DNA from 3 places in the Thalassotalea montiporae genome. Region 3 is predicted to be linked to each of the others. Evidence: predicted binding sites of a transcription regulator. Region 3 holds the regulator's gene; each other region holds the start of a gene.

Region 1 (10,365 bases), on a different contig from region 3:
CCAGGGTTACACCTAAGCATATCAAATTGTTGATTTAATCCAGAAAGTGATTCAGAGGCTCCAAGGAATAAGTAGCCATCTTTATTGAGCACTCCGTGAATTTGAGAAAGGATTTGCGCTTTAATTTCCGGTGAGAAATAAATAAGTACATTACGACAGAAAACGATATCGAATCTGCCAATAAGGCTATAACTATTCAGCAAATTTAGCGGGCGGAAGCTCACCAGCTTTCGAACCGCTTCTTTGACCCTAAGCATGCCGTTATCACCAGGTTCAAAAAACTGACGCTTACGCTCTGCCGAAAGCCCTCGCGCAAGCGCTAGGCCGTCATAATGGGCATATTTACAATGCTCAAGCATAGTATTTGAAATGTCTGTGCCAACAATTTGAACCCCACCAGGAAAAGAGCCAGGCTTAGATTGCATGTATTCAAGTACCGTCATGGCAATCGAATATGGCTCTTGACCAGACGAGCTGGCCGCAGACCAAATCTTTAATGGCATACGTTGGTTCGCAAAATCAGGTAAAATTTTGCTTTTTAACAGTTCAAAAGGATAATCATCACGAAACCACAAAGTTTCATTGGTTGTCATCGCATCAATAACCGCTGCACGCAGTTGACGCTCCATGGGGCTAAGTGTGCGTTGCACAAGCTCAGCCAATGAAGCAACCTCAAATTTTGCCATCAGCGGCGCTAAGCGGCTTTTTACTAAATACTGCTTATTATCACCCAATACGATTCCGCATTGTTGCTCAAGAAAGGTTCTAAAGTCGTGATAACTTTTGTCATCTAATTGTCTAGCTGGCACTGCAATGTCCTAAAAGCAAACTAAGAAAAGAGGATTAATCTTCAATTTTTAACCACTTTTTCACTGCAGTTGCTAATTCGTCAGGGTGAAACTTCGGAATAAAGTCTTCCGCTCCAACTTTTTCAACCATGGCATTGTTAAACACACCGCTTAGTGAGGTATGCAAAATAACCGGCATCGAACGCATTTTTTCATTGCTTTTGATTTCTGCGGTCAAGGTATAACCGTCCATTTCTGGCATTTCAATATCAGAAATTAATAAGGCAACTTTTTCTTCGATAGTATTACCGCACTGCTCTGCAATTTCATTGAGTTGATTAAGGGCATCTTGACCATTTTTAGCCAATACCATTTTAAGTCCTAGCGGCTCAAGCGCTCTCTTGACTTGGTTTCTCGCAACGGTCGAGTCGTCAGCAATCATGATCACACGCTCACCCAAGCTAGCACCAACAGAGGCATCAGCAACCTCTTCACTCAAGTCGGTAGACACTGGGTTGATTTCGTTAAGGATCTTCTCAACATCTAAAATTGACACCATTTCTTTGTCAATTTCAGTAACGGCCGTTAGGTAACTAGATTTACCAGCACCTTCTGGCGGCGGCATAATGTCTTGCCAGCTCAGTGTAGTAATACGCTCAACCCCAGCAACTAGGAAGCCCTGAACACTGCGATTGTATTCAGCGATAATAATAAAACAGTTTTCCGTTAACGGTATTTCAGGACCACCAGTGGCCTTACTTAAGTCGATCACAGAAATAGTTTGCCCACGAATGTGCGCAACACCTTTGATAAAAGGATCTTGGTTTGGAAGCGATGTTAACTGAGGGCACTGCAGCACTTCACGTACTTTAAATACGTTAATGCCAAAACGCTGTGGTCCAATTAATTTAAAAAGCAATAGCTCGAGTCGGTTTTGGCCAACTAACTGAGTACGTTGGTTTACCGAGTCTAAAATGCCCGCCATAGTTACCCCTTAATCTCATGTGCAACAGAAAAGGCACAATTCTTGTTTACTATTAATTTAACATTAGTCTAAGCGCCTGTTTTTTGACAGCGCCGTTAAATACTTGAGTTAAAACTAAGCCATTTGATATTAAGCATAGTCGAGTATTTAACGTCAATAACACGATGACACGTAAACATGAGCAAATCGAAGATTCTTTTCACTTTTTTAACGCTGTGCTATCAGCTTCAATCGCAAGCAATTGCCACCAGTTTTGATCGAGACTTTATTGAAGGCCTCGCTAAACGTTCAGTTGAGGATAGCTTCACACATGTTAGTAATCGTAAAGTCTCCGTTACTGCCGCCAAGCTCGACCCTAGAATAGTGATCAAACCTTGTGACCAGAATTTGCAGGCCAATATACCTGATATTCATAACAGTAGAAACGTAAATGTTAAAATAACTTGCGAGGGATCAAGCCCCTGGAATCTATATGTTCCTGTGAAAGTGACGATAGATGCCCCGGTAGTAGTTGCTAAATATGCAATCGACCGCGGCAGCATGCTAACCCCTGATAATATCCAAATTGCTTACATTGATGAAAAACGCTTGCGCGGTGAGGCCATAGGCGACGTAAACAGTCTCTATGGCGCAAAAGCCAAACGCAACATTGTGAAGGGTAAGGCAATATCGCCTAATCACGTTTGTTCGGTATGCAAAGGGGATAATGTGACACTCATCGCTCGCAGTAGTACCTTTAGTATAAAAACATCGGGAACATCAGTTTCCAATGGCCACGTTGGCGATAAAGTGCGAGTTAAAAATAATCGCTCTGGTAAACTCGTTACCGGCCGAGTAAGTGGCGTTAATAAAGTGACCATTAATTTGTAAATAATGATAAAGAAATTCAGTAATTGGCCGATAATATTATAGAATGAGTAATACACAACATGCAGGTGTAAGAAATGGCTATTAATATCAACAACTTGAATAATAACAATCAAGTTAATCGTACTGTGCAGCAGCAACAGAACGACGTAAAGAACCAAGTCGACCAAAAAGCGGTTAACACATCTCAGGCGACAAGAGTTAGCCAAGATTCAGTGTCACTAACACCGCAAGCAAGACAGTTGAACGATATCCAAAAGAAAAACGGTGATGCGCCACCAGTGAATCAAAGAAAAGTTGATCAACTAAAAGAAGCAATTCAATCAGGTGCTTACAAGGTAGATGCGGAAAAGTTAGCGCAAAGCATCGCCAAATTTGAATTTGATTTACTATAGAGAATAACAATGAGCTCAAGCGTCTCACAGCAATTACTTAATAAACAACTAGAACAACTGACTGCTCTAGAGCAGTTGTTAATTGACGAAAAAGAATTGCTCACGCAACGAGACCCTGAGGCTTTAAATACGCTTACCGAACAAAAAAAGGTATTGCTTGAAGCGATTGAAGGGTTAGACGCTAATATCAGCAAAAATCCACAGTTTTTGGCGGACAAAGCGCAAAACCTGCTCGATGATTCGCTTAAAGAAATTCAAGCTACCCTGCTCCGTTGTCAAGAGCTCAATATCATCAATGGCCAAGTGATTACTCATTCACAACTTGCCGTTGAGCGCATGAAGACGACCCTATTAGAGCGTCACAATCGCTCTTCAATGACGTACGATAATAAAGGTAAGAAACACGCTGGGCTAAGCAGTCTTGATATGAAAGCCTAGATATCAAAGCCAAGTAAAGAAGCTTGGATATAAAAGCTTAAGCACAATCGCTTAACCTGAAGTCTACCTATTCCCAATTAGATAGCCTGTAATCATATTTTAGGTGACGTTAGCTAGACAAATCCTCAAGTCAAAGCCGGTGAAACAAAAACACTACCTATAAAAAACGCCAACATTAAGTTGGCGTTTTTTTATGTTATTAAGCTTTGCTAATCAATAAACTTAGTGATTAGCGCAGTCAAAACGGCAAGTTATTTTTGCTCAGTCATACTGCTAGCATCATCTGCTGCTTGGTTATTATTTACAGTAGCCTTTTTGCTATCAAAGTCAGCGTCATGATCTTCGTCACCAACTACATGCTCTAATTTAAGCTTTTTCACTGAGCGAACCGTTGTTATTGGGCCTGAACATGCGTACAAAACAAATACTGCCATTAACAGTTCAGCAGGGCTAGAGGCGACAACCACAAAGACCAAGACAATCAGTAAGACCACAATAAAGCTGACCTTTCCTTTCCAATCGACTTCTTTAAAGCTGTTATACCTAAAGTTGCTCACCATTAATAAACCAGTAACTATGGTCAATAAACCCATAATAAAGCCATAGTCTTGGCCGTTTAGTTGATATTCCGTACCGACCCAAACAATACTCGCGATAACACCAGCTGCTGCTGGGCTTGCTAGCCCTTGGAAATAACGTTTATCCGCAACCCCTACTTGAGTATTAAATCGTGCTAAGCGAAGCGCTGCACCGGCAACAAAGACAAAAGCCGCAAGCCAACCAAACTTACCCATACCAGAGAGCGCCCAATTATAGGCCACTAACCCAGGGGCGATGCCGAAAGAAACCATATCAGCCATACTGTCATACTCGGCACCAAATTCACTTTGAGTATTGGTAATACGAGCAACTCGGCCATCTAGCCCGTCAAAAATCATTGCCACAAAGATAGCAATTGCAGCAGCTTCGAAATGATTATTCATTGACGAAACAACCGCGTAGAACCCTGAAAACAAGCCTGCCGTAGTTAATAAGTTCGGCAATAAATAAATACCTCGGCTTTGGTTCACATTAGCATTAGGCGAAGTCATATAAGCGAGAAATGTCCTTGTCTGATAAAAACAGCTAATTTAGCACATCTCTTTTAGCGCCGCATTACGTAAATTTAGTAACAGATTAATTCAAATAGGCACGGTAAGCTCAAAACATCGGGGATGTTCACTGTGCAATCCCAACACTGATAATTAATCAACTTACAGCTTTGCGTGCAGTGAGTCAGAGGTCAGAAAAAACGCTGTCAATATATCAACTTAATGTTTAAGATGGGTTAAACTTTATTCAATGCTGTTGGCTGGGAAGTTTGCTAGTAAAAGGCCTTAATTATGTACAAGTTGATTCCAACACTTTGCCTGCTGTTATTCACAATGTCAGGAAACGCTCAAGATACAACTGTTTACCGCTGGGTTGATAAAGACAATATTGTGCATTTTAGTCACCAGCATCCTAACGATAAAGATTTTGCCAAAGTCGATGTCCGCGTTGCTTATGCGCCAGTAGTTCCTGACGGTGAAAAAAACTCATTTGTTGATGATTGGTTGGCAGAAAGGCAAGCACAAAAAGAAGCCAAGAATGAGCTCGAACGTGCCCGCCAGGCTTCAGAGTTAATTGAAAAGAACTGCCAAGCAGCACAAGTTAATTTGAAATTGCTTGGTGGTTTTGAACGAATTTTATTAAAAGAACCAGACGGCAGCTCTCGTTTACTAACGCCAGAGGAAAAGCAAGAACAGCGTATGCTGAATAAACAACACGTCGAAATTTACTGTGATGATAACGACAATAGCTAATGCAATTTAGCTGCGATAACTTATTCAGTTAACAGCAGTAACCAATCATCAAAAAGGTAGCAGCTACCAAGCTACTACCTAAAACCATTACCTAAAAGCACGACCTAAAATCACTCACTGGAAAGTTATCTACATTTACACTTTTCTTCTTGCGCTAAAACAATCAAAAACATCACTATTCCGTAGTGAAAGTAAATTTGTCATCAGCAAATTGAACAACGATTTTCTGGCCCTTTTCAAATTCTCCTGCCAGTAAACGCTGCGCCATAGGGTTTTCAATATCTGTTTGAATTGCACGTTTTAATGGCCTAGCGCCAAATAGAGGATCAAAACCAACTTCTGCAACCTTTCTTAGTGCACTGTCGTCAAGGTGCAAACCAAGCTCTTGCTGTGCTAAACGCGCTGATAAAGATGCAATTTGAATCTTAGCAATTTCAACTATTTGCTCTGCGACTAATGGATGGAAAACAACGGTATCATCAACACGGTTAATAAATTCAGGTTTAAAATGTTGGCTAAGCTCTGCCATCACAGAGGCTCGCATTAATTCGTATTCTTCGTCACCGCTATAGCTTTGGATTGATTCCGAGCCAATATTGGAAGTCATAATAATGACGGTATTTTTAAAATCTACCGTTCGCCCCTGACCATCAGTTAAACGGCCGTCATCAAGCACTTGTAGTAAAATATTGAACACATCAGGGTGCGCTTTTTCAATTTCATCGAGCAGCACTACCGAATAGGGCTTTCTGCGCACAGCTTCGGTTAAATAGCCACCTTCTTCATAACCCACATAACCTGGAGGGGCTCCCACTAGTCGAGCAACGGAGTGTTTTTCCATAAACTCAGACATATCAACGCGAATCAAGGCATCTTCAGTATCAAACAAAAATTCGGCTAGCGCTTTAGTCAACTCTGTTTTACCAACACCTGTTGGGCCTAAGAATAAAAAAGAGCCTATTGGCTGATTAGGATCTGCCAAGCCTGCTCGTGATCGGCGAATAGCGTTAGCGACAGAAACAACGGCTTCAGACTGGCCTATGACGCGCTGATGAAGTTCATTCTCCATACTGAGTAACTTTTCACGCTCTTCAGACAGCATTTTAGCTATGGGGATGCCAGTGGAGCGACTAAGCACGTCAGCAATTTCAATTTCAGTAACTTTGTTACTGAGCAAGCTCATTTCTTGCATTTCCGCTTGACTGGCTAAATCTAACTGCTTTTCAAGTTCAGGGATCCTGCCGTATTGCAGCTCAGACATACGATTCAAATCGCCCGCACGGCGTGCTGAGTCCAAATCTATTCTCGCTTGTTCAAGTTCTGCTTTGATGGTTTGCGTCCCTTGCGATGCTGCTTTTTCAGTCGTCCAAATCTCATCTAGCTCGTCATATTGCTGCTGCGTATCTTTAATTTCTGCGTTAATGGCGTATAGACGTTTGATTGACGCATCGTCAGTATCTTTCGCCAAGGCGCGTTGCTCTAGTTTAAGCTGAATAAGTTTACGCTCTAATTTGTCCAAGTTTTCTGGCTTAGAGTCCATTTGCAAGCGAATACTGGAAGCCGCTTCATCAATCAAGTCAATTGCCTTATCGGGTAATTGACGATCGCTGATGTATCGGTGAGAAAGTGTTGCAGCGGCAACAATTGCCGGATCGGTAATATTCACCGAATGATGCAGTTCATAACGCTCTTTTAGACCACGTAAAATCGCGATAGTGTCTTCAACACTTGGCTCATCAACGATAACTTTTTGGAAGCGGCGCTCAAGCGCTGCGTCTTTTTCAATGTACTGACGATACTCGTCGAGTGTTGTCGCTCCAACACAGTGTAAATCACCGCGTGCAAGTGCTGGCTTCAGCATATTTCCAGCATCCATTGCACCATCGGCTTTGCCTGCGCCGACCATGGTATGTAGCTCGTCAATAAACAGAATGACTTGCCCTTCTAACTTAGACAACTCATTCAATACTGCTTTTAAACGCTCTTCAAATTCACCACGATATTTTGCGCCCGCCACCAGTGCGCCCATATCAAGCGACAATACCTGTTTGTTCTTCAGCCCTTCTGGCACTTCGTGATCAACAATACGTTGCGCTAAACCCTCGACAATGGCGGTTTTACCAACCCCTGGGTGACCGATAAGTACAGGGTTGTTTTTTGTGCGACGCTGAAGCACCTGAATTGCACGACGAATTTCATCGTCACGACCAATTACAGGATCTAGCTTACCTTGCTCTGCACGCTCGGTGAGATTAATCGTAAATTTATCGAGCGCCTGTCTTACATCTTCCGCATTTTGATCGTTAACGTTTTGACCACCTCGTATACGCTTAATGGCATCTTTGAGCCGCGCTTCTGTCGCCCCTAGCGACTTTAAAATCTGGCCTAGCATGCCAGTATCTTCTAGCGCAGCTAATAAAAACACATCAGAAGAAATGTAAGCGTCTTTTAATTTTTGCGCGTACTTATCACAAAGGTTTAGCAAGTTACCGGTTGTTGATGAAAGTTGAACTTCACCACCAACACCGTGAACTTTTGCCAGCCCATCAAGCGCTTTATCAACTTGTTTGCGCAGCGAGCTAACATCAACCCCTGCACTTTTTAACAAAGGAATAACGCTGTTACCAGATTGCTTTAGTAAGGCCATCATTAAGTGCAGTGGTTCAATAAACTGATGATCTCGCCCCAATGCTAATGATTGCGCATCAGAAATAGCTAATTGGAAAGACTGAGTAAACCTGTCTAAACGCATACAAACCTCGGTTCTCGATAATTTCTGGTTAGCATTAGCAAGTGTAAAATGATAGTGATTTAGCTCACTGTAATTTGCTAACGCTTTAAAACTAACATTATCTATAGGGGCTTAACTGCTAAAATCAAGTATATGTAGGGTGCGATGTTGATTTAAAACAAGCTTTTAAGGTTCTTTGGAGGAGCTAATAATATGCAGAGGGGCTAACAGTAGCAGCGTAAGCACTAGTAATCGTTGCGGCAGATAATACTTGCCATACGGCCTGTGACGCTTTCGCGTCGGTAAGAATAATATTGCTGCGCCATAGAATAGGTGCAATGAGGCAGGCTGGCTACCTCAACAATACCTGAAGCACTGAGTAGACATTGCGCAATTTGATGCAGGTTCGCCAAGTATTTTTGAGCAGACTGAGGCACTACCTGAAAAGCAACTACCGTTGCCGGGTTAAGGTTTACAAATGTGTTTTTAACTTCATTGCCAACTTCAAAAGCTCTTGGGCCAATACAAGGGCCTAACCAAGCCACTAATTGCGCGACAGGTGTGTTCATCGCTTCAACAGTTTTCGCAATTATATTTTGCGCTAATGGTCGCCAGCCACCATGAATTGCGGCAATAACTTGCCCTGACTTATCGGCAATTAAAATAGGCAAGCAATCTGCCGTCATTACCGCTAAGGCAATATTAGGGCTTCGTGTTATCGCTGCATCTGCGGTAATTGGTGCCACTTGATATTGATCGACAATAGCAACATTACTGCCATGGACTTGCTCAAGCCATTGAATGTTTGTACCAGCTGGTAAATCTTTAGCAAGACTTGCTCGGTTGGCATTAACTTGTTCTGGGCTATCGCCAACATGCAGCCCTAAATTAAAGCTATCGTATTGACCGGCCAGCGCCAACTCGCCAGCAAGCTCGCGAGTCGTCGTAAATGCCGTGACATGGCGGGCCGGCCAATCAACAGCAACTTTGTGGCTAGCTGTATGCTGCCCAGCGTTAGTAGTCTTGCTCACTGTTAAGCTTAGTGTCTTCTTTTAATAACTCGACGAGTTCAACAAAATCATCAGGGATGTCGGCACGCCATGTCATTAACTCGCCCGTGATTGGGTGATACAGTGATAGCATTGCGGCATGCAACGCCTGACGTTTAAAACTGCGCAAAAATGTTAGTAACTCAGGCGTCGCATTTTTAGGTGGTCTTGGACGACCATTGTATAACGGATCACCGACTAGCGGGTGCGTGATATGTGCCATATGCACACGAATTTGGTGAGTACGACCCGTTTCAAGGCGCAGTCGTAAACGCGTATGTAAGCGATACTTTTCCATCACACGGTAATGGGTAACCGATGGGCGCCCCGACATCGTCACGGCCATATGAGTGCGCTTAGTTGCATGACGCCCTATTGGCTCATCTACTGTACCACCTGCGGTCATAATGCCGCTGGCGATCGCCTCGTATTCACGCGTAATTTCACGCGCTTGCAAAGCATCAACTAAATTTGTTTGCGCGGCAATGGTTTTGGCAACTACCATTAACCCCGTTGTGTCTTTATCTAGACGATGAACAATACCAGCACGTGGAATTAGCTCAAGTTCAGGACAGTAATGTAATAAAGCATTAAGCACTGTGCCATCTGGGTTACCTGCACCTGGGTGAACCACGAAGTCCGCTGGCTTGTTAATGACCAGAATATCATCATCTTCGTAAACAATGTTTAGCGGAATATCTTGCGGTTCAAAGCGCACTTCCGCTTCAATGGTGGCATCAATTTCAACGGTTTCTTCACCAAACACTTTTTCGCGCGCTTTGGTGACAACCTTGCCGTCTAACTTAACATTACCCGCTAAAATCCATTCTTTTAAGCGTGAACGCGAATAATCAGGAAACATTTCCGCTAATGCTTGGTCTAAACGTTTTCCTAAGCAGGATTGTGGAACAGTTTCTTGATGTTGGATAATTTCGGCCATTAAAATCTCTTTGCTATCAAATTAGTATTTGCACTGTGCAAGGCAAGAATGCTGAGTTAGAATGCTGCTCAACAAAAAAAGAAAAGCATTTTACCCTTTTGTTTAGGGCTTTCATAACAATTTTAACGAAAACAACCTAGTGATAATCGAGTCTATGGATAAATTGACCTTAAGAGCTTTAGTGTTAGCCGCAGTAGTATCGCTTGCTGGCTGCTCTTCTTCTGATACTGATATTGAAAAAGTACCTGATCGTTCCGCCCAAGCATTGTTTGTTGACGCTCGCGAAGCGCTTGATAACGGCTTATATCAAAAAGCTATTCAAATTTTA
Region 2 (10,365 bases), on a different contig from region 3:
GGTGAAAAAGCAGCAAATTATTCATACCAATGGCGATGTGATGCATCGCTTTAGTAGCAATATGCTGGTTGGCTTGGCTGATATGTGTCAGCAACTCGATAGCTTTCGTGAATAACATCAACATCTAGCAAGTACATTGCTGATAAAGAAATTTCGCGTTAACACTAGAAAAGTTAACGCCGTTTAGCCAACGTTATTTGGCGACATAGCAGGGTTATTTAGGGGAAGCTGATGAGAGTTCAGCGCTGCCCCCGCAACGGTAATATGGCCACAATTCATAGCTAAACGTTAGTTGTGAGTCATAAAGCCCGATTACCTAAATAGCTTTAATTTAATAAAGACTTAATAAAGTCACTAATGCAGTACTTGATGCGGTGGGCATCAATAATTGAGGACATATGAACATAAAACACTTATCCAAATTAGCAGTGGCTATCGGCGCTGCCATCACAGTAAATGCCAACGTTTACGCCCAAACTCCTTCTGTTGCTGATGAAGAAGTTATTACCGTGACGGGCAGTCGCTCGCCAGTCAATATCGATACCGCGCTTGCTAGCGTAGTTGTGATCACGCGTGAAGATATCGCCCGAATTCAGCCAAAATCACTTGATGATGTGCTTGATACCATTCCGGGTATTGATATCACTAACCAAGGTGGTCGTGGTCAAAATTCATCGCTGTTCTTGCGTGGCACAAACTCGAACCAAACGTTAGTGCTGATTGATGGCATTCGTGTCAGCTCTGCTAGCTTGGGTTCAACCAACACGCAAATTATTGCACCTGAACTGATTGACCGTATTGAAGTAGTGAAAGGGCCTCGTGCTGCTATTTGGGGTTCTGATGCCATTGGTGGCGTGATTCAAATTTTCACGCGCCAGCTTGAAGGCAGTGAATATATTGCTGGTGTTACAGTGGGTGCTGATGATTATCGCCAGTACAAAGCAGGTGCAGGCATCGCACATCCAGACGGTAAGGGCCATACTAGCATTACTTTGAACCGTGAGAAAAGCGATGGCTTTGACGTGTTAAAAACTGCTGAAGATGACAACGATGGCTACGAGTATGACTCGGTAGCGATTAAAGGTCAGCAGCAAGTTAACAGCCAATTAGCAATTGATTGGTTAGCGCGAGCCGATCAAGGTGATAATGAATACGACAATGCATTTGGTGGTGCCAACGAAGCAGAAACTCGCAACCACGCTTGGTTAGTACGTGGTACTTACAGCAAAGTTATTGGTCATGTGCAAAACCACACTACATTGTCTATTGGTCAAAATCGTGATTACTCGGAAAATTACCTTGATGGTACTGATGCTTTCACCACAGTATTTGAAACACGCCGTGATCAGTTTTCACTGGTAAACCACGCGCAAGTTTTCCCATTTTTACAGTTTAACTTAGGCTTTGATTACTACAACGAGCAACTCAACAGTACGACTGATTTTGCCGAAGATGAACGCGATGTGACAGCGTTTTACGCTCATAGCTTGTACAGTAAAAACGACTTAACGGTTGAAGCGGCGGTTCGCCATGACGATGTTGAAAATGTTGACTCAGAAACCACTTACAACGCAGGCATTGGCTATCAAATCAATGAAGATACACGCATTGCGCTAAATGCAGGCAGTGGCTTTAAAGCGCCAAGCTTTAATGATTTATACTTTCCTGCGAGCCAATTCTCTTCTGGTAACCCAGATCTGCAATCGGAAACTTCAGATACGATTGAGTTAGTGTTCGAAACGAACTACGCCAACGTTGATATGGCGTTTAACCTGTATCAAACAGATGTCGATAACCTGATTGTTTGGCTACCGGATGCAAATTTCTTCTTCCAGCCTACCAATGTGAATGAAGCGGAAATGTCAGGTATCGAGTTTACCGCGAAGTACCAAGGTTTTGGTGGTAACCACCAGATTAATGCGGGTTATGTAGATGCGGAAGACAAGGCGACGGGCGAGCAGTTAATTCGTCGTGCTAAAGATCAATTTAGCTACCAGTTCGACACTAACATTGGTGATTTATCGCTTTATGTGGAATACCAATATCGCGGTGAGCGTGAAGACAATGTGTTTGGTGTTGGTCGTGTCAAACTAGACAGCTACCACCTAGTTAATTTAACGGCAAGCTACCCTGTAACGGCAAACCTTTCAGTTGAATCGCGTATTACTAACGCATTCAACGAAAACTACGAAACTGCCGTTAACTACAACACGCAAGATCGCGCTGCGTATATTGGTATTAATTACGCAATGTAGCGAGTTAACTACCGATAAGGTATTTCGACACTAAAAAGTGAGGGCTAGCCCTCACTTTTTTATTTCTAGAAATTGCCTACTTAGTAGTAACAACTAGTAATTTAACTGACTGGTTTTACCCCAAAACACCTTATACGCAAAAATCGTGTAGCCAATAATCACAGGCAATACAATCACCGCGCCCCAGAAAATCACTAAGAGTGAAGCAGGGGCACTGGCTGCTTCAAAAATCGTCAGTTGGTTTGGCACGATATACGGATAGAAGCTATAGGCTAAGCCACAAAAACACAAAGTGAAAATAATGATGGCGCAAACAAACGGGTACCAACAGCCAAAATCATCTGCCATCGGCACTTTGCGTAAGTAAAGCTCAACGGTGACAAACATAAAGCCAAACAGCATAACCAATGGGATCAAGATAAACACTTGCGGAAAGCCCAACCATTTGTCGGCGATAACCGGATCAATAGATAGGTTGGCTATACAAACTGCGACTATCCCTACTGCCATAAAACGGTTCGACCAAATCGCCCATTTTGCCGAACGTTTTTGCAATTCACCTTCGGTTTTCATTACCAACCAAGCTGCGCCAACATAACAGTAACCTGCGGTGACACAAATCGCAGAGAGCAGGGCGAATAAGGTTGCCGCAGTACTAGCATCAAACGCGGTTACATAGCGGCCCAGCATATAACCTTGGCACAGGGTGGCGATTAACGATCCGGCTTTAAACGCCAAATCCCATTTATGCTTGTCTTTACTCGGCGCTTTGGTGCGAAAATCAAAAGATACACCGCGTAAAATTAAGCCAAACAGCATAAGTGCCGTGGGTAAATACAAAGCTTGCAGCACAATCGAATGGGCTTTGGGAAATGCGATCAGCATTAAGCCAATGGCTAACACTAACCAAGTTTCATTGGCATCCCAAAACGGGCCAATTGAATAGATCATTTTGTCGCGTGCTGCTTGATTGGCGGCCGCTTTGTCGGTGGGTAGCAATACGCCGACGCCTAAGTCATAGCCATCTAAAATGGCGTACACCAGAAACGACAAGCCCATGAGTGCAATAAACACCATAGGTAACCAGTTTACTGTTGAGCTTTCTGTAACAAACTCCATCACAAACTCCTTTACAACTTTTTGATACTAAATCGTATGGTGAATTATTGGGCACTTGCTGGCGTGCTTAGTTTTTCATTTAAAGCTTCGCTAGGGCTATCTGCTTGCTGCATATCTGCCAATTTAGGGTTTGTCGCTTCAAGCTTAACGGCGCGATCTGCCATCACAAACAAGGTCTTGATATAAGCAATTAATAAGAAACCATAAACCAGCAAATACAAGATCAGCGATAAGGCGATATTTTCTGGGGCAATGCCTGTGGCAGCTTCTTTAGTGGTCAGTACACCTGACACTAGATAAGGTTGGCGGCCAATTTCTGTGACATACCAGCCAGCAAGTGTTGCTAACCAGCCAGAAAAGGTCATGGCCACGGTGGTTTTTAGTAGCCATGTTGGGTAGCGTTTTTTATAAACAAACTGATAAGTAGCGAGCCAAGCGATGGCTAACATTAATAGCCCGATGCCAATCATTAAACGAAAGCTGTAAAACACTGGGGCGACGGGAGGATGTTCACCTTTAAATTCATCTAGGCCACGAATTTCACCGTCAATTTCATGCGTTAGAATCAGGCTAGCTAAATTTGGAATGGCGACTTCAAAATGATTAGTGCGCGCAACTTCATCTGGCACGGCAAATAACAGTAGCGGGGCACCGCGTTCAGTTTGCCATACCCCTTCCATCGCAGCGACTTTCGCTGGCTGGTGTTCAAAGGTATTCAAGCCATGTAAATCACCAACAAAAGCTTGCAGTGGCATCAATACGGCAGCCAGCAGCACAGAAAAGTTAAGTGCATATTTTACTGACGATTTTTGATCCCCTTTAATCAAGCGATAAGCGGAAATACCAGCAATCAAAAAGGCTGCGGTCAGTGCCGAAGCTAGTAGCATATGGGCAAGGCGATAAGGCATAGAAGGGTTAAATACCACTTCATACCAGCTGGTTACATGGGCTACGCCGTCGATCATTTCAAAACCTGCGGGCGTCTGCATCCAAGAATTGAGCACTAAAATCCAGAAGGCCGATAGGCTAGTGCCAACAGCGACTAGCACAGTTGCTATGGTGTGTACGCGATTCGAGACTCTGTCCATGCCAAAGAGCATGATCGACAAGAAGGAGGCTTCCAAAAAGAAGGCGGTCATTACTTCATAGCCCAATAAAGGGCCAGCGATATTGCCGACTTTTTCCATATAACCGGGCCAGTTAGTGCCAAATTGAAAAGACATGGTAATGCCGCTGACCACGCCAATGGCGAATGTTAGTGCAAAGATCCTCACCCAAAACCGATATACGCGCAGCCAAGCATCATCTTGGGTGCGGTTGTAGCGCCATTTGAAGAAAACGAGAATCCAACACAGAGCGATATTGATGGTTGGAAATAAGATATGAAAACTGATGTTGGCGGCAAATTGAATTCGCGACAACATCAGGCCAGTTTCAGCAGCCAAATCGATAAAGGCCAGATTGATATAGGCAAGTGGATTAAAAGCAAACATAAGCACCTCCTTGGGCGCATTAGCTAAACGAATTCTTTTCAACTTGACCGAGCCAACACCTAATAAGGTATGAGCATGAAGTATCTTGGCTATGCGAACTAGCTATGCGAATTAGCTATGCAAATTAGGCATGCCAAAACACATTAGCGGCACACAGCCCGACTTTGTTTGCTCATCAGCCTACAATACAGGCCTGCATACTCAGCTTGGTTGTTCGCAACGCTGAACATTACGGGCAGCTTTGCTGTGATAAGGATCATAACCCTGTCTAAACTGGGAAAAAGGGGGAGATGATCTTTATCGGAATTAGTTTGTTTGCGCTTCTTAGCTTATGTTTTGAGCCTGTGTTTTAAGCAAACGCTTTTGGTGTTAGTCGCTTGTGCGCTAGTCTTTGATGCTTTATCTACTTAGCCATTGTTTGCCCATTACGCGCTTAAGCTTTTTTATTGGGTAATAGCTTGTCTTTCATATCAATGAGTTTGCCGATACCTTCGCCGAGTTTAAGCAGTGCGGCCAGTTTGTCTGATGACATGCCCTGCAACTCATTTGACCAAAGGGTGACCATTTCCATCAGATCATGCATTTCCTGCACACGTTTTTGTACATAGCGATCGGCGTCGTTACCAGGCTCTTGCAACAAGGCATCGCGCATCATAGATAAAGTTGGGTCAAGCTCGCGTTTACGGCGTTCAACCACTAAAGTGCGAGCAATTTCCCAAACATCGCTAGGTGCAGAGAAATACTCTTTTCTATCACCGGGAATATGCTGTAACTTGATCAAGTTCCACGATTTAAGCTCTTTTAAACCCATAGAAACATTGGAGCGTGAGATTTGTAGGCACTCACTAATTTGGTCGGCATTAAGTGGTGCTTCGGTCAACACAATCAGGGCATACATTTGACCTAGGGTGCGATTTAACCCCCATTTCGAGCCCATTTCACCAAAGTGAAGAATTAACGATTGAGTCATTGATGACACTTTCATTAGCCGCTACTCCGCAGTTATCTGATTAACCATGCAACACTATTTATTGGAATCCTTTTGCATAACTGGGTTACAGTTGCCCGTATCTATGCTGCCAACATTTTTCAGTGTTTATCAGTTTCTGAATTTTCAGTAATTTCTGAAAATTGTAAAGGTAATTTGATATAAGTCAATAAAATGTTTTATCAAAAGGATTAAGATGGACTTATCGGGTGTGCTGGAAGTCTACACCAGCCACCCCGACGGGGCGTTTTTAGGCTCAGCTTTATGGCTGAGCCTTTTTTTATGTCTAAGTTTACTTATATCAGTAAACTTAAATGTGATTGGTCTATTTAGGTTAGCTTAAACACAAAACGTATTTAGTTATACCCTTACCGTAGCTCACTTTGCTTTAGCGCCTCCTTATATCGATACCTCAATATTTGGCTACCTTTCTGGGAGGGGGGGTTAGCGGCTAAGTGTATATGGTGAGTAGCCAATACCGTCAGGGCCATCACCCGTTGGCAATTCGAACAACACCTTACCGCTGGGTACTTGAATTACGTATACTTTATTTTTGTCATATGCAGACATAAACAAAGTTCGCTGATCTGGGGCGAAAATTACGCCGTTTGGTGTGGTTTTTTCTGGAAACTGTACTCGCTTGACCCGTGTTTTACTCTCAACTTCAATAATATCGAGTGTATTTTGGCGAAAATCTGGGATGACGGCATATTTCTCATCTTGGCTTAATAAAACGCGGTAAGGAAAGGTGTAGTCTTTCCATTGTTTGATTTGTTTACCTGTTTTAGTGTCAAAGATGGTAACCAATCCGTCTTGGTTACTACCCACCCAAAGCTCACTGCCACTGGCATTAATGGTGATTGCTTCTGGTGTTTTTGGCATGGGGATTTGTCTAAGTAGTTTACCGTCGGGAATGGATAACTCAGAGACCGTATTGGATTGCATATTGGTGGTGTAAACCTTATCGGTTGCGCCGTTTAGTGCCACCATGTGCGAGCCTTTTTGCTCAGTGCTGAGGGCATGTGTGATTTTGCCACTAAAAATATCGGCAATGACCACAGCATCCGCGGCTTCTGCTGATACTGCAACACGTCGTTGATCAGCAAGAAATAAAATGCCGTGCGGCCTTGGATAGTCGCTTAAATCTATTGTTCTGACTTTTTGGGCGTTTGCGATATCAAACACCGACAAGCTATTGCCACCGACATAATCTGTGACTACTGCCCATTTACCATCTTTTGTTACCGCCACTTCATGCGGACCTTTGCCTGTGGCTCTAGCTGCGACTATTTGTCGACTCGCTAGATCGATAAAGCTCATGTCATCGCCTCTTTTGTTAACGACGACCAAAGTGCCGGTAAGCATCGATGGCTTGGTATCGGCAAGAGCAGGAGTAAACGAAGTTAGTATATAAATTAGAGATAAAATAAAGAGACGCATTATTTTTTGCCTGTTGTTATTTTAATAGACGAAGATACTTTATTGAGGCACCTGAACTTATATGATCAAAACAAAACAGATCACAGTGCTAAGCAGATCAAAGTACCAAGAAAAGCACTTAAGCTATGAAAAGTTTAATATAGGAAATGAATAACAGCTATAGCTGGAAAAACTGCGTGATGTTGTAAGAGAGATTTTTAAATCTAGATATAGAAAAGCAGGAATAAAAAAGCCCTATCAGTCGACAGGGCTTTGTTGGTTATTGCTCACGGGTAATGTGAGCACTTAAATTTATGTAACGATTATTGCGCAGTGAACAATGTGTCGGTTACTTCTACCTTGCTAGATAAAGCAAGTGAAGACTCATTTAAGCTGTTAAATGCATCAACTAAGTCATTACCTGGTATTGCGCCAAATACGACTAGGTCGGTACCTGGAAATACTGAGACCACTCTCATACCTGCTTGGGCAGCTACTGCAGAGGCGTCAGCGTCTTTTGCTAACAACACAATAATATTACCTGTCAGTGTTGTTAATTCATTGGTCAATGTATTTCTGACCACTGAACCTTTACTGACAATATCGCTGCTGTTGCCAGTGACAACAGACATAGCACCTTTGGCGGCAACAACATTTTTGGTATCTGCAATTGATGCAGGTATTAGCTGTAACGCCGGCTCAACTTTGTACGCGCCAAATTCTGCTTTTGTTTGCTGTGTTAGCGTCGCTGTTTTCGAAACCGACTGTGATAATTGATCTTCAATTGAAATGTTTGCTTGTGCAGCGTTAGACACTAAAGCGACAGCACCTAGCATAATTAACTTATTTAATTTCATTATATTGTCCTTCTTATTGCGCTGCATGTCCGAATGCTCTAACCGATACGGCTTCAAGCTTACTATCTACATTGTTGTTAACAATAGCCGCAACTTCAAGGTTGTTGTCAGTACCGCCAGATAACGCGAAGTTAGTATTTCCTGTATCTAGCACTCTGATTTTCCATGTACCTTTGGCATTTTCACCATAGAAAGCATTTGACAAGAATACTGCGTCTTTAAGCACGTAACCAGGTTGGAAACCTACATCAAAAGAGAAAGCAGGGTAGAAGATAGCTTGCTTAGAAGATAATAATACGCTGCGTGTTCCTGCAGGTGAAATAACTTCAATGGCAATATCGTTACCAGCAGAAGTTTGCACTGGAGTGCCATCCTCTAGTAGGTATCCGAAACCCATCTCTTCGTTACTAATGTCAAAAGAGAACTGCATACCTTCGATGGTAATGTCCTCGATCATCTCTATCTCTTGCACAATACCAGTGGCATTGTTATCAGGGATATCTGTTGATAAATCGTTAGCTCCAACCCAATCTGTTGTAACGTAGTCGCCTAAGTTTTCAGCATAGTTTTTCGCCATTTCAACGGCTTTACCGGCATCAACACGACCAAAACCATATAGGTTGTTGAAATTGAAACCTGCTGCATTCTCAATCCAAGCATCGTGCGCCATGAATGAGCCTTCGCCAATAGCGATTTCGACCGCTTCATTTTGAGGATCGTTCATAGTGCTGGTAGACGCTAAAATGTGGCGAACATCGCGCCATGTTAATGCTGGATTCGCAGACAGAATTAATGAAATAACACCAGATGCATTTGGTGCTGCTGAAGAAGTACCATTGAAGGTTGAAGTGTAGTTACAGGTCGCATTTTCTGGATGACCTGGGTAGTTAAACGCCAGCTGGCTAGCCGCAAATGCTTCGCCAAAGAAATTACTCCACGCGGCAATAGTACCGCCGTTGAAACCTGAGTAACCATTGATACAGGTCATTTGGTCAGTGGTAACCATCGCTGGATCGTAGCGACCAAATTCACCTGCTGGTGCTGCGACCATAGTATTAGCACCTGATTGCGAATAGCTTGTGTGTAAGCCGTTGGCATTTACTGCAGCTACGCTTAAGTAGTGAATATTGGCTTGGCTTGGCTCAAACGCCGCATTGTAGCAAGGTAAACCAAGCGTTTGCGCACCATTGTCGGCACAAAATGAACCTTCGCCACGACCATCTTCAAAAGAGTTGCCGTTAGATTTAACGTTTAGCGCACCTTTACCGTTGCGCAGTGCTAAGTTTGGATACGCTTCAATTGCTTCATCAACCAATGAATAACCAATAAAGGTTGGGAAGGTAATACCATAACTACGGTTAAATGCTGAAATTTCTTCACTTGCAGAAATACCGCTACCAGGGAAACCGTGAGCAAGTAGGTCGCGTTGAGGAATCTTATCACCACCTAAGTAGTTCATGCCGATTAGGCCTGTGTCAGGAGCAACACCACGGCCACCTAAGCCATTCCAACCTTTCGCCGCAATTAAGCCTGCTACACTGGTACCGTGGTCACCACTATTGGCTTGGCTAGTAGGATCAGTGCGGTCAACTGTTGTAGCATCTAAGTTGATTGAGCGGTTTGGTAATACGTTATCAACTAAGTCTTCGTGACGAATTTCCATACCTGAGTCAACAACAACAGCAGTTACGCCAGCACCTGTAACACCTTGCGCATAGGCATTGGCAACATTCATATCTTCACCAGCGATCACAGCGGTAGCATTCTGCTCTTCAAATATATTGTCGTAACGTTCACGCGCCTCTGCTTCAGTACCACGACCTTGCTCTACGTATAATTGTACTAAGCCTTCGTACATAGCATCGCTAAGCGCATAAGCTTTTTGTCCGGTGTTGCGCAAGTGCCATTGTTGGTATGCCAATGGATCATTGCTGACATTGACAAATTCAACTGTAGATGACGCTACAATATTCTGTGCTGTCGCAGTGTAGGTAATAACGGCATCTTGACCAGATAGCGATGTATACTCGAAATCTAGCCCATTTAGTGTTAGTTGGCCGTGGCTAAATGTATAAACCCCATCAACGGCGCGAATTGTATTACCGTTTTCTAAGAAAGAGATTGTTAAAGCATCGCCGTCTGGGTCGCGGGCATCTAAAGTACCTGAAACAGGTATCCACTGCTTGGCGTCAGTTACGGTAACTTTCTGAGCACTTGGTGGATTATTGACTTCT
Region 3 (10,365 bases):
CTTGCCACGCCAACCGCGCTCACTTGCGGCACTACGCGCCTTAATCGTGATGGCATTATGATCAAATCAGGCCATGTGATGGAAACGATTCCAGAAGTTGACACCTACGCGTTTGATAAAACCGGTACGCTCACTCAAGGTGAGTTTCAAGTAACCCAGCTTAAGCGCTTTGATGAAAACTATAGTGAACAGCAACTATTAACCTTGGTAGCAGCGCTGGAAGCTCATTCTCAACACCCACTTGCTAAAGCATTTACCCAGTATCGCGACTTTGCGATTAACGCAACTGAGATTAAAGTACATCCAGGGCTCGGTGTTACAGGCCGAGTAGATAACGATGAAATTTCACTGGGTAAAGTCAGTTGGTTAATTACCGACAGCAGTCAGGCAAAACAGTTAAATTGTGACGACGCACAAATTGCTGTGATGGTTAACGACAAGCTAGTTGCCGCTATTTATCTCACCGATAGCGCACGTGAAGACGCCCAAAGTGTGCTTAGCACGCTAAAAGCGAAAGCGATGACAACGTATATGCTGTCAGGTGATAGCAGTGCGGGCTGCCAACAAATTGCCGATCAACTACCAATAGACCACGTGCATTCGAGCCTGAGTGCGCACGAGAAAATGGAAAAGGTAAAATCACTGCAAAGTGATCATACTGTGGCTATGGTCGGTGATGGTGTAAACGACACACCAGTATTTAGCGCAGCACACGTTTCCATTGCCATGGGCGGTGGTACAGACGTCGCAAAAAGTGGCGCTGATGTGATTTTACTTAACAACCGATTAACGTCATTGTCGGTATTGCGTCATGTTGCACAAAAGACTCGCCGTATTATCTGGCAAAATTATGGCTGGGCATTTGGCTATAATGCTATTGTACTGCCATTAGCCGTTTGCGGTTACATTACGCCTTATATGGCGGTAATTGGCATGTCAGCCAGTTCAATATTGGTTATCACTAACTCGTTGCGATTATTGAAAAAATGAGTGTAATTTACGTACTAATTCCCATAGCTATCATCCTGCTTATTGTCGGCATTTACTTGTTCTTTTGGGCGGTAAAAACCGAGCAATTTAATGATTTGGAAAAAGAAGGTTTAAGCATCTTATTCGATGATGAAAAGTTGAAAGATGAGACAGCGAATACCGAAGTAAGTAATACCGAAGCTTCAGAGCAATCATCTGGCACATCATCTGACACTAGCAATAAGCGTTAATGAACATCGATCTATTTTCGGCATTTATTATTGGCCTGCTCGGTGCAGGCCATTGCATTGCCATGTGTGGCGGCGTTTCTGGTATGTTGTTGTCGGCCATTCCTGCCGGACAAAACCAGCAAAAGTTCTCACTTGTAGCAGGCTACAATCTAGGCCGTATCCTCTCTTATAGCTTAATCGGCGGTATTGTCGGTTTTACCGGCTCAATTACGGCAAAAAACTTCGGTGTACCGCTAACGGGTTTAAGACTACTGTCAGGCGTCTTTCTAATTTTACTTGGCTTGTATTTAGGCCAGTGGTTTATGTTACTGGCGAAGGTTGAGCAAGCCGGTAAAAAGCTTTGGCAATTTATCTCGCCGTTAGCGAAACACTTTTTGCCGGTAAATAACAAACGTAAAGCATTTGGCTTGGGGGCTGTTTGGGGTTGGTTACCCTGTGGTTTAGTTTACTCAACGCTAACATGGTCGCTCGCCAGTGGTAGCTTTAGCCAAGGGGCACTGATTATGGCAGCATTTGGTGCTGGTACCCTACCCGCATTGCTCACCCTTTCCTTTGGCGTCTTCTCGGTCAAAAATATGCTACAAAATCGAACATTTAGAAACGTTTTGGCTACAGGTCTAATCTGTTACGGTTTTTATACATTGTTTATTGCTTACAGGCTGATGTTTTAATACTATACCGAGCGTAATTCCAAGGAAATATTAAGGTTATTCCGCCATGTCTAGTCACTGTGCAAGCAACAATCATATTCATTGCCAAAACTGCAGTATCAGTGAGCTTTGCTTACCATTTTCCCTTAACGAGCAGGAGTTAGATACACTCGATAATATTATCGACCGCAAGCGCCCTATCCACAAAGGCGAAAAGATTTTCCAAGACGGCGAAGCACTTCACTCTCTATTCGCCATTCGCTCAGGCACTTTTAAAACATTTACCATTGATTCTAACGGCGAAGAACAAATTACCGGCTTCCACTTAGCTGGTGATTTACTGGGTTTCGACGCCTTAGCCAGCAGCGAGCACCAGAGTTTTGCACAAGCATTAGAAACGTCGATGGTTTGTGAAATCCCTTACCATACTCTAGATGAACTTTCGAATTCGATGCCAGCACTTAAACGCCAAGTCTTAAGGCTAATGAGCAATGAGATTCGAGCAGATCAAGATATGCTATCACTACTTAATCGTAAAAATGCCGAGCAACGCTTAGCAACATTTTTATCATCGTTAAGTAGCCGATATAAAGCCCGTGGCCTATCTGCCAGCCAGTACCGCTTAACAATGACGCGTGGCGACATTGGCAACTACATTGGCTTGACCGTTGAAACGATTAGTCGCTTGCTAAATCGTTTTCATAAACAAGAGCTCATCATTGTTGAAGGGAAGTTAATTACCATCAATGATCTCGATGGATTAAATGAAGTCGCCATGCTGTAAAGCAAGGCGATTTCCTTCCTTTTTCTTCTTCGCTTCTATTTTTATTCCCCTTTAACAATCCGTTTTCACCGCTAACAACCTTGCATCAGTGCATTTACCTACTAAGCTAAAAGTAATTGGTTAGTAGCGCCTATTTATTGATTTAAAACAAATAATTATTTGCTCATTAAAAGCACACTGTTTGTACACTATTGAATCAGCGAGGTACCGAGCATGGAAACGTATCAAAAAATCTTAGTCGTAGTTGACCCAACAACTGAAGAACAAAAAGCCTTAAGTCGGGCAATTGAGCTTGCTGATAAAACGCAAGGCAAAATCACAGCGTTTTTGAGCATTTTCGATTTTTCATACGAAATGACGACTATGCTCTCTAGCGACGAGCGTGAATCCATGCGGCAAATTGTGATCAATGATCGTATGTTGTGGATTGATGAACGTATAAAGGAGCTAGGCGCTTCTGAAAAAGACATCGACATCAAAGTGATCTGGCATAACAGACCTTTTGAAGCGGTTATTGACCAAGTGTTAGAGCATGGCTATGACGTTGTTATCAAAGGTACGCACGAGCACGACAAACTCAAATCCGTGATTTTCACACCAACTGACTGGCATTTATTACGTAAATGCCCATGCCCATTATTATTGGTTAAAGACCATTCATGGCCAGCAAACGGCAATATTATAGCGGCGGTTAATGTCGGTAGTGATGAAGGTGAGCACCAATCGCTCAATAGCATCATCACAGAAGAAGCCAAACACCTTGCTGATTTAATTAGCGCTAATGTGCATTTAGTTAATTCTTTTCCTGGCACTCCGGTCAACATTGCCATCGAAATCCCCGAATTTGATGCCAGCCAATACAACGACACCATGTTGCAGCATCATCAACAATCAATGCAAACGCATGCTGAAAAATACGGCATCGATACCGCCAATACCTATATCAAAGAAGGTCTACCGGAAGATGTTATTGACGAGCTATCACAAGAACTTGATGCCGAATTGGTCATTTTAGGGACAATTGGTCGTACCGGATTGTCAGCAGCACTAATCGGTAATACTGCTGAACATGTTATTGACCGATTGAATTGTGATGTCTTGGCGTTAAAACCAGCAGGCTATATTTCACCGCTACAAAGCTAGCTGCTGAGTCATACACAGATTGATATAACGAATATAAAACAAAATATTAAAACACCAAAACCAAAGCTGACCGCTCGGTAAGTTACCAAAAACATTAACAAAATCGTAACCAACAGTCGCTAAAAAGAATGCTACTGTTGGTTATTTTTACTTATCTTTTATACCAGTTAGCTATATAATACGCGCCCAATTATTTGAGTAGTTTTTTGGTATGACTGAAGCAGATAACAGAAAGGCCATCTTTGAAGCCAACAAGTTGCAGAAGCGACTTCGTAGTAAAGTCGGTAAAGCGATTGCTGATTACAATATGATCGAAGAAGGCGATGTTGTTATGGCAGCTATTAGTGGCGGCAAAGATTCTTTTGCCATGCTTGATATTTTGCTTAGCTTAAAAAAGTCAGCACCGATCAATTTTGATGTGATTGCCGTTAACTTGGATCAAAAGCAACCGGGCTTTCCAGCACACATCTTACCCGACTACTTCGAATCACTTGATATCCCCTACTACATCATCGATAAAGACACTTATTCGGTTGTTAAACAAAAAGTTCCGGAAGGTAAAACCACTTGTGGTTTGTGTTCGCGTTTACGTCGCGGCACGCTTTATTCGTTTGCTGAGCAAATTGGTGCAACTAAGATTGCCCTTGGTCACCACATGGATGATATCGTGGAAACCTTATTTTTAAATATGTTCTTTGGTGCAAAGCTAAAAGCTATGCCACCGAAGCTTCGCGCAGACGATGGTCGAAACACAGTTATTCGCCCGTTAAGTTATGTTCGTGAAAAAGACCTTATTGCCTTTGCAGAAGTACGTGAATATCCAATTATTCCATGTAACCTGTGTGGCTCTCAGGAAAACCTGCAACGCCAAAATATTAAGGCTTTGCTTAGCAGCTGGGATGCCCAAACCCCAGGTCGCATTGAAAACATATTTAAATCATTGAAAAATGTCAGCCCAAGCCAATTAGCCGATACTGAGCTATTTGACTTCGCCAATCTGCCAATTGATCGCAGCGCGCCACGCGAAGCTTATGACTTTTCAAAAGAAACTGTTTCGTCTACCAATTTAGCGACAGAGCTTGCCAATTCGTTAGATAGCAACATAGACGATTCAATGATTATCGACGTTTCCAATGTCTAAACACTATTTGTAAAAACTATTTAGAAAAGTTGTTTAGAAAAATTAACGGATTATTTAACGAATAAGTATGTCCTGATGCGCTGCTTTTTGCCTCATTTTACGCAAACAGCATCTAGGACATTGAACGCTTTCTTTTTAACGCCAATGAATTGGCCCAAACTTTAAGCTTAGCAACCCATGATGTTAGAAAAACTTTTCAAACTTACAGAACACGGAACTAACGTTCGCCAAGAAGTAGTTGCGGGAATCACCACATTCCTGACAATGGCTTACATTATTTTTGTTAACCCCGCTATGTTAGCCGATGCCGGTATGGATCACGGCGCCGTATTTGTCGCAACCTGTGTTGCCGCAGCGGTTGGCTGTTTTATTATGGGCTTTTTCGCCAACTACCCAATTGCCCTTGCACCGGGCATGGGCCTAAACGCCTTTTTCACCTACACAGTCGTCCTTGAGATGGGTTACAGCTGGCAAGTTGCGCTTGGTGGCGTGTTTATCTCGGGTATCATTTTCGTGATACTGAGCATCTTCAAAATTCGCGAATGGATTATCAACAGTATTCCACAATCACTGCGCTATGGTATTGCTGCCGGTATTGGTTTATTCCTCGCTTTTATCGGCTTAAAAAGCGCTGGCATTATCGTAGATAACCCAGCAACTTTAGTTAACCTTGGCGATATTACTTCATTACCGGCGTTGATGGCGGCACTTGGTTTATTCCTGATTGTAGCAATGGCAAGTCGCGGTATGAATGGCGCGGTAATGTACTCAATTTTAATTGTGACTGGCTTAGGCATTTTACTTGGCGACGTTCAATTTAAGGGTTTAGTGTCGCTACCACCTGATGTGACTCCAACGTTTATGCAATTAGACATCATGGGCGCATTAGAAGTGAGCATGATCAGTGTTATCTTTGCATTCTTGTTTGTCGACTTGTTCGATACTTCAGGCACATTAATCGCTGTTGCCCAAAAAGGTAAACTGCTAAATGAAGACGGTTCACTGCCTCGCCTAGATAAAGCACTACTTGCTGACTCATCTGCAACTATCGCAGGTAGCATGTTAGGCACCTCAACTACCACCAGTTATGTTGAAAGTGCTTCAGGTGTTGCCGCTGGTGGTCGCACAGGCTTAACTGCGGTTGTTGTTGGCTGCTTATTCTTACTTGCCTTATTATTCTCGCCACTAGCGGGTATGGTGCCAGCTTACGCCACAGCAGGCCCTCTATTTTTCGTTGCGGTATTAATGCTTTCAAGCCTTGCTCATATTGATTGGGACGACTTGTTAGAAGCAGTACCTGCAGCTCTAATCTGTATTACTATGCCATTAACTTTCTCTATTGCTCACGGTATTGCCTTTGGCTTTATTGGTTATGCAGCAGTGCGAATTTTTGCAGGCAAGTTTAATCAGTTATCAGCCAGTGTGCTATTTATAGCCGCACTATTTGTAATTAAGTTCATTTATTTTGGATAGGAAAGTTCAATGACTTTATCTCGTACTTTTTTGGTCGCTGGCGGCCTTGTTGTATCAAGTATGACTTCTGCACAAACAATATGGAGTTCAAATAGCTTAACTTACCTCAAAAACACCAGTGATTTTGAAGTATTAACTAATGACGACGTAGATGTTTTCACTTTAGAGCACGCTTCAGGCCACAACTGGGGTGACGCTTTTATGTTTGTTGACCGCATTGATGCTAAAGCAGATGCCAATGCACCAACGCACAAAGAAACTTACGGTGAAGTTACCGCTCGTTTAAGCCTTTCATACGCGTTAGACAGCAAGGTTTCTTACGGCCCACTAAAAGATGTATTCATTGCAGGTACTTACGAGCATGCGAGCATCTCTCAGCCTAATTTCAGCACCGGCTTTGATAACTACTTAATTGGTGTTGGTACCTCTTGGAATATTCCTGGTTTCGCATTCTTTGGCGCTGATGTTTACCAAGCGAACAACGAATTAACTGACAACGACACACAATTAACCATTACTTACGGCTACCCGATTACCATGGGCAAACACAAAGTAATGATTGATGGTTACATTGATTGGTCTTCTTCAGCCGACGATCACGCTGCTGACTTCCACTTCAATCCGCAAGTGCGTTTAGACGTAGGTAATTACTTTGGTAAGCCAAACGCTGTTGAAGTGGGTATTGAATACAGCTACTGGCACAACAAATTCGGTATCGCTGGTATCGATGACGAAAGCGTTGTTAGCGCCATCGTAAAAGTATTTTTATAAGATTACTCCTTAAAAGCTTAAGCAATAGACTTATAAAAAATAAAACAATGCCGCAGTTTAAATCATTTAAACTGCGGCATTTTTATTTGCCTTCCGTTATCAGCTGACTCATCCTCTAGCCCTATAGTTAGCTCTGCTGTTAGCTCTATATTCGAATCAACCAAACCTTAGTCGTTGTTATTTTATCTTAGATTTATCAATGGATAGTTAAAAGGTTAAAACTCTTCTTAAAACTACTTGGTCTAGCTGTATTTTGATTGAAATAATCCAATCGATACACTCACGATTACGATTAAAGCAAAACAAAATTAACCGGAGAAATTCGCTTAGTTAAAGATATACTAAGCGATAGATAAGCATACTACTGAGCTGCAGGGGCGCAGCGTTATAGCTAAGGCGCGGTTGAAGATTGCAAGTATTGGCTATTGTGGCGCAGCATATCTGAGATCTCCAACACATAGTCTGAACCGCGCTCAGAGTATGGCAACAAACCCATAGCTAACACTTCAGGCACTAATGGCTGATCTTGCTCGCGCAGTTGTTGGCGAATTGAACGAAATACGCTGTATGCGTTATTCGTGTTGATATTGTGCAAGTAACGGTTAACCGCCTCATCAACAGATTGGAATGCTTCCACTTCATGTTTGGCACCACTATTACGAGAACGAGGCACCATGCCACAGCCCGATTTGTAGCACCATATACCAAAGAAATTTAAACCGATGCGAGCAAACCTTGATGTTCCCCAAGCAGATTCGTTTGCTGCCTGCACTAGCACAAGTGCGGTTGGGATTTCATCAACCTTTAACAACAAATGGTGTAATTGCTGCATTTGGCTACCCTTTTTACTCACCCGATAACGGCTAGCCAACTCATCCAATTGCTGTTCTTGGCCAGGCATCAGCGGTTCACCTAAAGACACAGTTGCCAACATTTCTTCAAGTGCTGCTCGGTTTGCAAGAATAGCATTATTATTTGACTCTACGGCGGGTCGAATAAAATCAAAAAAAGCAGACTTTTTCTGCTTAACATCAGTAATTGCTGCGAAATCTGGTAGCGTTACATTGTGCAGCGGTTTTTCAATAATGACGGGCTTAGATGGTGGTGGAATTACCGGCGCCGGCACCACTTCTTCTCGCTCAGTTGTAACAATAAACGGGCGAATAAGTGCCGCAGCAATAACAGCCGCACCTAAAACAAACAGTAACTTCCTTAACATCTTTTGCAACATAATTGCTCAATCCCTTTCTTTGCCATGTTAGGCGACAAAAGTGTCATCACCTACTTGCGCGTCAGCAGCAACTGCGTGTAATTTCATCCCGAAAATTTCACGATATAAAATGCCTTTAGCGTTGTAATAACAAGGCGCTAGATAAGATAGCGAGAAGATAAAAATAACGCTAGCGATAAACATCATAATTTCAGTTTGTGCAATCACCATTGGCAAGAGTGACGCAGCAAGTGCCATCACCATAAATAAGTAAACAGCAAAAATATTAAACCACTGAAAGCGCAGTGCTTTCAGCGATAAAATAATCGCTTTCCCTGGTGTTAAACGCTTTTCAAGTACCAGTGGAATAGTAAGAGATAAGGCAACGGCTAAGAATATGCCGGGAATGATCAGTAGCTGTAAACCTAAACTGATCAGTACAGATGTCATCACAGCGCACAGTGCTACCCAACTGCCACGTTTCAAAAATGCAAACACTAGCTTCGGCTGTGTTTTTACGCCCACTGCGTGCAATACTCCCATCATTTCGACACCAGCAAGAAATGGCCAAATCACAAGGGTAACAACGATATTAAGGATTAAACTCGCTTCAGGGTTTTCCATAATATTTTCAACACCACCCAAGTACTCACCGACTAACAATGAGCAAGCCATGCCAATAAGTAATACAAACAAAAGGCCGATATTTATCGACCAGCGTGTTGTGGTGGTTTTTTGCCATGCTTCTTGTAGCACTTGTTTAGGGTTGATGACGTACTGACCTTTCAGCGCTTTTTCAACATCACCACCAACTTGAATAATCGAATCTTTGTCCACAAAATACCTATAAGTAGCAACAACATACCCCTGTTTTTATTGGGGTTTAAAAGACATTTGAACGCTTATTGTACCTTAATGAACGTGGTAATGCTGTGCATTTATTGCGCAAGCAATTGCTAATAAAATTGATGCCTAATTGGCAGTTGTTTGCTGGTTCATATGGTATAGACTAAAAGTCGATGTCAATCCCATCACCTTTTCCGCCAAAGAAACTCCCTAAAATTCGGCCAACTAATCTGAAAAACCAAACGACGAAGTCAACAGGAAACTCAATGACAAATTCAATAACATCCAGAACGACGTGATCTCCATCTCGTTTACCCCGTCTTTTGCTAGGCCAGCACCAATAAGCGCTAACAAATAAGATAAAGCTAACGAACAAGAGGCTCCAACTAAACTCAGCGGTTACCAACGAGGCGGCCAAAACACACCCTGCGACAAAGCAAAGTACGGCCAATAATTCTCTTAACGATTCCATTCTCAATAATTTCCTATTTATTATTCAGTTAATTGTGAGTTATGCATAACTTAGTACTTTGCATTTGGCATTCAAGACAGCAAATCCCTCTACTAAAGTTGGCTCGCATTTTCTTGTTCTTGCAGAGTTGCAGCTTTTGACAAAGCCCACCAACCTATAAAAATACTCATGGCAATTCTAATGGGAAAATAAATTAAAGCAGGTAGATCAAAAATCCAATTAACAACTTTTTCAGGCAACACTTAAAACGCCACTTGTTTAACCCAAAAAATGATCGGCACAAAATCACGAAGCAAATCGTTAACAGAAATACCTACCAGTACCCAATTCTCTGCAACATTTATCCATATGGCATAAACTCCTAAGGCACCATCACCTAAGCTACCGACCACAGATGACCAACCTAAAATAAGCAAAAACAACCGCACCGTCACTCCTTAGTCAATCGCGAAGCGCTAGTGGCAACGCAATATCATTCTGTAACATCTAGGATTATTCATTATGCGTAAAGCTCATAAATTTTATAGGGTTATTTTTTATAGAGGTAATGTGGGGTTGTTGAAGTACTAACGATGGAAAGAAGTTAGGTGGTTGCGATTTTATTCTGTAGCTAGGTCTAGGTTACTGGCAAGATGGTGACAATCTTTATTTTCGG

What was found. Region 3 encodes FNR, which switches genes on or off when oxygen is low (the NO sensors DNR and NnrR bind a similar motif). Its sites were predicted from a motif close to TTGATCTAGATCAA; they were not measured.
Region 1: clpB (ATP-dependent chaperone ClpB) is a predicted target of FNR. The motif match lies at 8,217-8,230, and genes of this name have one in related genera.
Region 2: ACSLUR_RS00735 (GbsR/MarR family transcriptional regulator) is a predicted target of FNR. The motif match lies at 6,012-6,025, and genes of this name have one in related genera.

The regions. Positions count from the first base shown of each region.
Region 1 is NZ_JBQRUO010000001.1:911,941-922,305, reverse strand. It holds gene ACSLUR_RS03965 (CheR family methyltransferase) at 1-809, opposite strand, end outside; gene ACSLUR_RS03960 (chemotaxis protein) at 844-1,773, opposite strand; gene flgA (flagellar basal body P-ring formation chaperone FlgA) at 1,951-2,643, shown strand; gene flgM (flagellar biosynthesis anti-sigma factor FlgM) at 2,718-3,035, shown strand; gene ACSLUR_RS03945 (flagellar protein FlgN) at 3,045-3,473, shown strand; gene pssA (CDP-diacylglycerol--serine O-phosphatidyltransferase) at 3,725-4,564, opposite strand; gene ACSLUR_RS03935 (DUF4124 domain-containing protein) at 4,856-5,317, shown strand; gene clpB (ATP-dependent chaperone ClpB) at 5,493-8,069, opposite strand; gene pgeF (peptidoglycan editing factor PgeF) at 8,294-9,079, opposite strand; gene rluD (23S rRNA pseudouridine(1911/1915/1917) synthase RluD) at 9,063-10,037, opposite strand; gene bamD (outer membrane protein assembly factor BamD) at 10,192-10,365, shown strand, end outside.
Region 2 is NZ_JBQRUO010000001.1:159,467-169,831, forward strand. It holds gene ACSLUR_RS00715 (cobalamin-binding protein) at 1-115, shown strand, start outside; cobalamin riboswitch at 182-335, shown strand; gene ACSLUR_RS00720 (TonB-dependent receptor domain-containing protein) at 399-2,255, shown strand; gene ACSLUR_RS00725 (cytochrome d ubiquinol oxidase subunit II) at 2,349-3,374, opposite strand; gene ACSLUR_RS00730 (cytochrome ubiquinol oxidase subunit I) at 3,419-4,798, opposite strand; gene ACSLUR_RS00735 (GbsR/MarR family transcriptional regulator) at 5,301-5,852, opposite strand; gene ACSLUR_RS00740 (YncE family protein) at 6,300-7,175, opposite strand; gene ACSLUR_RS00745 (serine protease external chaperone) at 7,598-8,131, opposite strand; gene ACSLUR_RS00750 (S8 family serine peptidase) at 8,145-10,365, opposite strand, start outside.
Region 3 is NZ_JBQRUO010000008.1:80,173-90,537, reverse strand. It holds gene ACSLUR_RS17515 (heavy metal translocating P-type ATPase) at 1-990, shown strand, start outside; gene ccoS (cbb3-type cytochrome oxidase assembly protein CcoS) at 987-1,220, shown strand; gene ACSLUR_RS17505 (sulfite exporter TauE/SafE family protein) at 1,220-1,891, shown strand; gene ACSLUR_RS17500 (fumarate/nitrate reduction transcriptional regulator Fnr) at 1,938-2,654, shown strand; gene uspE (universal stress protein UspE) at 2,868-3,797, shown strand; gene ttcA (tRNA 2-thiocytidine(32) synthetase TtcA) at 4,009-4,938, shown strand; gene ACSLUR_RS17485 (NCS2 family permease) at 5,119-6,411, shown strand; gene ACSLUR_RS17480 (outer membrane protein OmpK) at 6,421-7,182, shown strand; gene ACSLUR_RS17475 (glucosaminidase domain-containing protein) at 7,574-8,413, opposite strand; gene ACSLUR_RS17470 (YciC family protein) at 8,441-9,229, opposite strand; gene ACSLUR_RS17465 (hypothetical protein) at 9,402-9,710, opposite strand; gene ACSLUR_RS17460 (hypothetical protein) at 9,803-9,952, opposite strand; gene ACSLUR_RS17455 (hypothetical protein) at 9,953-10,138, opposite strand.